2 regions of the Nonomuraea polychroma genome follow, and region 1 is predicted to be linked to the other one. Evidence: predicted binding sites of a transcription regulator. Region 1 holds the regulator's gene; the other holds the start of a gene.

The links. The regulator HrcA, encoded in region 1, represses chaperone genes, less so after heat shock. The targets are predictions, from matches to a motif close to TTGGCACTCTCNNNNNGAGAGTGCCAA.
Region 2: a site for HrcA is predicted at 1,822-1,848, ahead of groES (co-chaperone GroES). Genes of this name have one in related genera too.

What each region holds. Positions count from the first base shown of each region.
Region 1 covers NZ_SAUN01000001.1:535,328-538,734, reverse strand. The annotation lists gene EDD27_RS02410 (16S rRNA (uracil(1498)-N(3))-methyltransferase) at 1-65, opposite strand, end outside; gene dnaJ (molecular chaperone DnaJ) at 62-1,201, opposite strand; gene hrcA (heat-inducible transcriptional repressor HrcA) at 1,213-2,226, opposite strand; gene EDD27_RS56215 (DUF456 domain-containing protein) at 2,382-3,221, shown strand; gene EDD27_RS02385 (DUF3097 domain-containing protein) at 3,239-3,407, shown strand, end outside.
Region 2 covers NZ_SAUN01000001.1:10,550,532-10,553,938, reverse strand. The annotation lists gene groL (chaperonin GroEL) at 1-1,349, opposite strand, end outside; gene groES (co-chaperone GroES) at 1,422-1,733, opposite strand; gene EDD27_RS49335 (NAD-dependent epimerase/dehydratase family protein) at 1,916-2,773, opposite strand; gene EDD27_RS49330 (MarR family winged helix-turn-helix transcriptional regulator) at 2,863-3,363, shown strand.

The DNA of each region.
Region 1 (3,407 bases):
TCCGGGCCGCCGAGCGTCAGCTCGGGCCCGTCGAGCTCCTCCGAGAGGAAGACGGGTACGGTCACCGGCCGTTGAACGCGTCGCGCAGCCGCGAGAAGAAGCCCTGCTGACCCGGCGCGAACTTGCCCGGCGGCCGCTCCTCGCCCCGCTGCTTGGCCAGCTCCTTCAGCAGGTCCTCCTGCGCGGTGTCGAGCCGGGTCGGGGTCTCGACGTTGACGTGGATCAGCAGGTCGCCCCTGCCGGACTCGTTGAGCCGCTGCACGCCGCGCCCGAACATGGTGATGACCTGGCCGGACTGGGTGCCCGGGCGGACGTCGATCTCCTCGGAGCCGTCGAGCGTCTCGACCACGAGCACGGTGCCGAGCGCGGCGGCCGTCATCGGGATCTGGACGGTGCAGTGGAGGTCGTCACCGCGCCGTTCGAAGATCTCGTGGGCCCGCTCGACGATCTCCAGGAACAGGTCTCCGGGCGGGCCGCCGCCAGGGCCGACCTCGCCCTCGCCGGCGAGCTGGATGTGGGTGCCGTCCTCCACGCCCGCGGGGATGCGGACCTTGATCGTACGGCGGGTGCGCACCCGGCCGTCGCCGGAGCACTCCTGGCAGGGGTGGCGGATGATGGTGCCGAAGCCGCCGCACTGCGGGCACGGCCGCGAGGTCATGACCTGGCCCAGGAACGAGCGGGTGACCTGGGAGATCTCGCCGCGTCCGTTGCACATGTCGCAGGTGTCGGGGTGCGTGCCCGGCGCGGCGCCGGCCCCGTGGCAGACCTCGCAGAGCACCGCCGTGTCGACGACCAGCTCGCGAGTGGTGCCGAACGCCGTCTCGCGCAGGTCGAGCTCGACGCGGATGGTGGCGTTGCGGCCCCGGCGCGCCCGCGAGCGCGGCCCTCGGGTGCCGGCCGCCGAGCCGAAGAAGGCGTCCATGATGTCGCTGAACGGGAAGCCGGCTCCGAAGCCCGCGGCGCCCGCTCCTGCTCCCGCGCCGGCGAAGGGGTCCCCGCCCAGGTCGTACATCTGGCGCTTGTTCGGGTCCGACAGCACCTCGTAGGCCTGCGTGATCTCCTTGAACCGCTCCTGGGTCTCAGGGTCAGGGTTCACGTCGGGGTGCAGCTCGCGTGCGAGGCGGCGGTATGCCTTCTTGATCTCGTCCTGACTGGCGTCACGGCGCACCCCGAGGGTGGCGTAGTAATCGCTGTTTGCCACTTATCGACCTCTTATGATGCAGCCAGGATCTGGCTGACGTAGCGAGCCACCGCACGCACGGCGCCCATCGTCACGGGATAGTCCATCCTGGTCGGCCCCAGCACGCCGAGCCTGGCCAGTTGGTTGTCGCCAGAACCGTATCCGGTCGCGACGACGGATGTGCCGCGTAGGTAAGGGTTTTCCGAACCGATGCGGACGGTGAGCGCGGAGGGGGTGTCCGAGGACGTCTCGCCGAGCAGCCGCATGAGCACGACCTGCTCCTCCAGCGCCTCCAGCACGTCACGCAGGCCGGTGGAGAAGTCGGCGCCGGCGAGGTTGGCCGCGCCGGCGAACACGATCTTCTCGTCGTGCCGTTCCACCAGGGTCTCGAGCAGCACCGACAAGATTGTCGCCACCGCGGGCCGGTCTTCGACCGGCAGCCGCTCCGGCAGGTCGGCGACCAGCTCGGGCACGTTGCTCAGGCCGCATCCGTCGAGGCAGGCGTTGAGCACCGCACGCAGATGCGCGATGCGGTTGTCCTCCACCACCTCGGGCAGCTCGATCACGCGCTGCTCGACGCGGCCGGTATTGGTGATCAGCACGAGCATGACCCGCCGGTCGTTCAGCGGCACCAGCTCGACGTGCCGGACCGTCGAGCGCGTCAATGTCGGGTATTGCACGACCGCCACCTGCCTGGTCAGCTGCGCGAGCAGCCGCACGGTGCGGGTGACCACGTCATCGAGGTCCACCGCGCCGGCGAGGAAGGTCTCGATCGCCCTGCGCTCGGCTCCCGACAGCGGCTTGATCTGCGAGAGCCGGTCGACGAACAGGCGGTATCCCTTGTCCGTCGGCACGCGTCCCGCGCTGGTGTGCGGCTGTGTGATGTAGCCTTCCTCCTCCAGCGCGGCCATGTCGTTTCTGACCGTCGCCGGGGAGACCTTCAGGTTGTGGCGCTCGGCCAGCGCCTTGGAGCCCACCGGTTCGTTGGTGGACACGTAGTCTTCGACAATGGCGCGGAGCACCGCCAATTTCCGATCGTCGAGCACGTGCTCACCTCCTGCCCTCTTCCTTCAGGAACGACGTGTCTAGCACTCTGTGTTCCCGAGTGCCAAGTGTACGGCTCTCGCCCACAAGGTGCGATAACACCGGCTCCCATCCTGTTGCTAGCGGCTTACAAGCGACAGGGCCCACACTTGCCGACATGTCGGACAATTCGCAACCGCCGTCGTACGGGCCACCTCCAGGACACGACCCCTACCACGGTCAGCCACAACCGCCTCAGCCGGGTTACGGACCTCAGCCCGGCACTCAGCCCGGCTACGGACCGCAACCGGGCTCCCAGCCCGGCTACGGGCCCCAACCGGGCTCCCAGCCAGGATGGGGGCCGCCGCCGCAGTACGGCACCACTCCCCAGTACGGACAGCCACCTCAGTACGGCCAATATGGCCCGGAGGGCCAACAGCCCCAATTCCCCCCGCACATCAATTCCAAAGCCATAAAGCCCAGCCTGTGGTGGCTGGCGGCGGCCTGGGGCGTGGCCGTGGTCTGCGGGATCGTCGGCGTCGTCATCTTCGTCGGCGGGGTGCTCGGCAGCGTGACCGATGCGGCCCCCACCAAGACGTTCTCGCCCGGCGAAAGCATCACGGTGACCGTCGACCCGGCCGACAAGCCGGCCGTCTACGTCGCCACCAACACGCGGATCAACTACGAGTGCGAGATCTCCGGCGGTTCCGGCCAGGCCAGGCTCGCCGAGACCAGCGGCAGCCAGTCGCTCACAGTCGGCAGCGTGACGTGGGAGCAGATCCTCGTGATCAACGCGCCGAGCAAGGGCGACTACCAGCTGACCTGCACCAACCAGGAGACGGCGAACGTCAAGTACGGCGTCGGCAAGCCGGTGACCTCCGCCGCGGGCGGGATCGTCGGCGGGACCGTGGCGCTGTTCCTGATCCCCGGCGCCGGAATCCTCCTCGCGATCGTCGCCACCGTCGTCGTCCTCATGCGCCGTAGCTCTGCGCGCAAGCGCCTTGCGGTCGGCGGGTGATTTGCTACGGTCCCCGTGTGTACGAGGGCGATGTGCTGGCGGGCAATTGGCGGCGGCCGGGCAAGGGCAAGATCCCGAAAGTGCCCGCCGAGCCGGACCTCGTCGTGGAGGACGCCGACAGCGGCTTCTGCGGCGCGGTGGTGGCCTGTGACAAGGAGGCCGTCACGCTGGAGGACCGGTTCGGCA
Region 2 (3,407 bases), about 10 Mb from region 1:
CAGCGGGCCGGCTCGACCAGCGCGCGGCGGACCACGCCGACACCCGTGGCCTCGTCGCCCGACAGACCGAGGTCGTCGAGGTCCTTGGAGACGTGGATGAGCGCGGAGCCACCGCCGGAGACGATGCCCTCCTCGATCGCGGCGCGCGTCGCGGAGATCGCGTCCTCGAGGCGGTGCTTCTTCTCCTTGAGCTCGACCTCGGTGGCGGCGCCGACACGCAGCACGCACACACCGCCGGCGAGCTTGGCCAGGCGCTCCTGCAGCTTCTCGCGGTCCCAGTCGGAGTCGGACTGCTCGATGGCGAGCCTGATCTCCTTGACGCGGTCCTCGATGGCCTGCGCGTCACCGGCGCCGTCCACGATCGTGGTGTTGTCCTTGGTCACCACGATGCGGCGGGCCTGGCCGAGCACCTCGAGACCGACGTGCTCGAGCTTGAGGCCGACCTCCTCGCTGACGACCTGGCCGCCGGTGAGGATGGCCATGTCCTGCAGCATCGCCTTGCGGCGGTCGCCGAAGCCCGGGGCCTTGACGCCCACGGAGGTGAACGTGCCGCGGATCTTGTTGGTGACCAGGACGGCCAGGGCCTCGCCCTCGACGTCCTCGGCGACCACGAGCAGCGGCTTCTTCGTCTGGGCGACCTTCTCCAGCAGCGGCAGGAAGTCCGCGATGGAGGAGATCTTGCTCTGGGTGAGCAGGATGTAGGCGTCCTCCAGGACGGACTCCATCCGCTCGGGGTCGGTCACCATGTAGGCCGACAGGTAGCCCTTGTCGAACTGCATGCCCTCGGTGAACTCGAGCTCCATGCCCATGGCGTTGGACTCTTCGACGGTGAGCACACCGTCCTTGCCCACCTTGTCGAACGCCTCGGCGATCAGGTCGCCGATCTGCGCGTCCTGCGCGGAGATCGTGGCGACGTTAGCGATCTCCTTCTTGTCCTCGACCGGCCGCGCGCTGGCGAGCAGCTTGTCGCTGATCTCCCTGGCGGCCTTGTCGATGCCGCGCTTGAGCGACAGCGGCGAGGCGCCGGCGGCGACGTTGCGCAGGCCCTCGCGGACCATGGCCTGGGCCAGGACGGTCGCGGTGGTGGTGCCGTCACCCGCGATGTCGTTGGTCTTGGTCGCCACTTCCTTGGCGAGCTGGGCGCCAAGGTTTTCGTAGCGCTCCTCCAGCTCGATCTCACGAGCGATGGTCACACCGTCGTTCGTGATCGTCGGCGCACCGAACTTCTTGTCGATGACGACATTGCGGCCACGCGGGCCGAGGGTTACCTTCACGGCGTCCGCGAGGGCGTTGACGCCGCGCTCAAGCGCGCGGCGGGCGTCCTCGTCGAACTCCAGGATCTTCGCCATTGCTGAAAGTCCTCTCCTAGCGTCGAAAGCCCCGGTCGCCCTGAAGAGCGCCCGGGGCTCGACACATCCGGCTTACTTCTCGATGATCGCGAGAACGTCGCGGGCGGAGAGCACGAGGTACTCCTCGCCGCCGTACTTGACCTCGGTGCCGCCGTACTTGCTGTAGAGGACGATGTCGCCCTCCGAGACGTCGAGCGGAATCCGCTTGTCGCCGTCCTCGTCCCAGTTGCCAGGGCCCACAGCGAGGACCTTGCCCTCCTGCGGCTTCTCCTTGGCGGTGTCCGGGATAACAAGGCCGGACGCGGTCGTCTGCTCGGCCTCAAGCGGCTGAACCACGATGCGGTCGCCGAGCGGCTTAACGGGAACCTTAGTGGCGGTCGTCACGATCGGACCTCCCCTTCAGATTTGAATGATCAGAAGAGGCGACCAGCGGGGCCTGCCGTCGCGGGTGTCAGACCTGCCTCGTCGCACGTTGGCACTCTCAAGGGGAGAGTGCCAACAGGAAACATATGCAAGAGGGGCTTGACAGTCAACACGAACGCGTCTGCTCAGAGCGATAAGGCCCCCTATTCGGCGTACGAACCCTCCGCGAGATCGGCGACGACGCCGGGACGGGCGGGGTTCCAGCCGAGGGCCTCGCGGGTGCGGGCGGCGCTGACCCGCTGGCTGATCGACAGCGCGTGCGCGAAGCCCTCCCCGAGCACGTCCGCGGCCTCCTCGAGCGGCCACGGCTCGGCCGTCTCCTTGACGCCGGCCGACCTGGCCGCCGCCTCGGCCACGGCAGTCATGGGCACGGCCTCCTCGCTGACGCCGTGGTAGACGGCCGCCTCGCCCTTCTCCACCGCGGTCACGATCAGCTCGGCCAGGTCGTCCACGTGCACGAACGTCCACGTCGGCGGCTCGCCACCGGCGTGGACGTACACGCCGGTCCCGCGCTGGGCGGCCTGGACGCGCAGGAGTGCCGGGATGCCGGCGCCGCGCCCGTACACGACGCCGGGCCGCACCACGGAGCCGCCACCGTCCAGCACCAGCCGCTCCACCTCGTGCCGGTACGCCACCAGCGGAATCGGCCGCGCCGGGCTGTCCTCGTCCGCGCCGTCGGTCTCGCCGAGCACCCACACGCCGCTCACATAGACGACCTTCTTGCCCGACCCGGCCAGGGCCGCGATGGTCGCCAGGTCGGTGCCGTATTCGCCGGTCAGATGACCCGCGTGCACGATCGCGTCGATGTCGGCGCTGATCGCGGCCTGCAGGGTCGAGGCGTCCGCCAGGTCCCCGTAGCGCTCCTCGGCCGCGGCAGGCACCCGCCTGGCTCCGCCGGCCGCCGGCCGCACGAACGCGACCACCTCATGCCCCCGCTCGACCAGGCGCTCCACCACGGCCGCCCCGATGTAACCCGTCCCGCCGGCAACCAGGACCTTCATTGTCCCACCCCAAAGATTTCGACATTGAACATTTCCATGCAGAACGTAACGCACGACGTCGAACATTTCAATGTCGTACGATTACCGACATGGACGACGTGGTGGACACGATGCTGGAGCAGTGGGCCTGCACCCGGCCCGACGTCGACGTGTCCCCCCTGGGCGTGATCGGCCGGGTGACGCGGGCGTCGCGACTGCTGGAGCGCGGGGTCAAGGAGTTCCTGGCCGAGCACGGGCTGGAGGCGTGGGAGTTCGACATGCTGACCACGCTGCTCAGGAGCGGCGACGACGCCACCATGTGCATGAAGGACGTGTCCGCGGCCGCCATGATCAGCCCTGGCGCGCTGACCAACCGGATGGACCGCCTGGTCGAACGCGAGCTGGTGGAACGCCGGCCGGCCCCGGGGAACCGGCGCATGACGCTGGTCACGCTGACGGACGAGGGGCGGCGGCTGGCCAACGACCTGCTGGAGCGGCACGCGGCCCACGAGGACCGCCTGCTGTCCGGCCTGTCCGCCACCGACCGCGACGCCCTGGCCGGCCTCCTCCGCAAGCTCCTCCTCTCCCTGGGCGACACCGCCCCCATGTGACGCGTCCCCACGCCTCCGTAGGGGCACCCGTGGAGGGCGCCTCC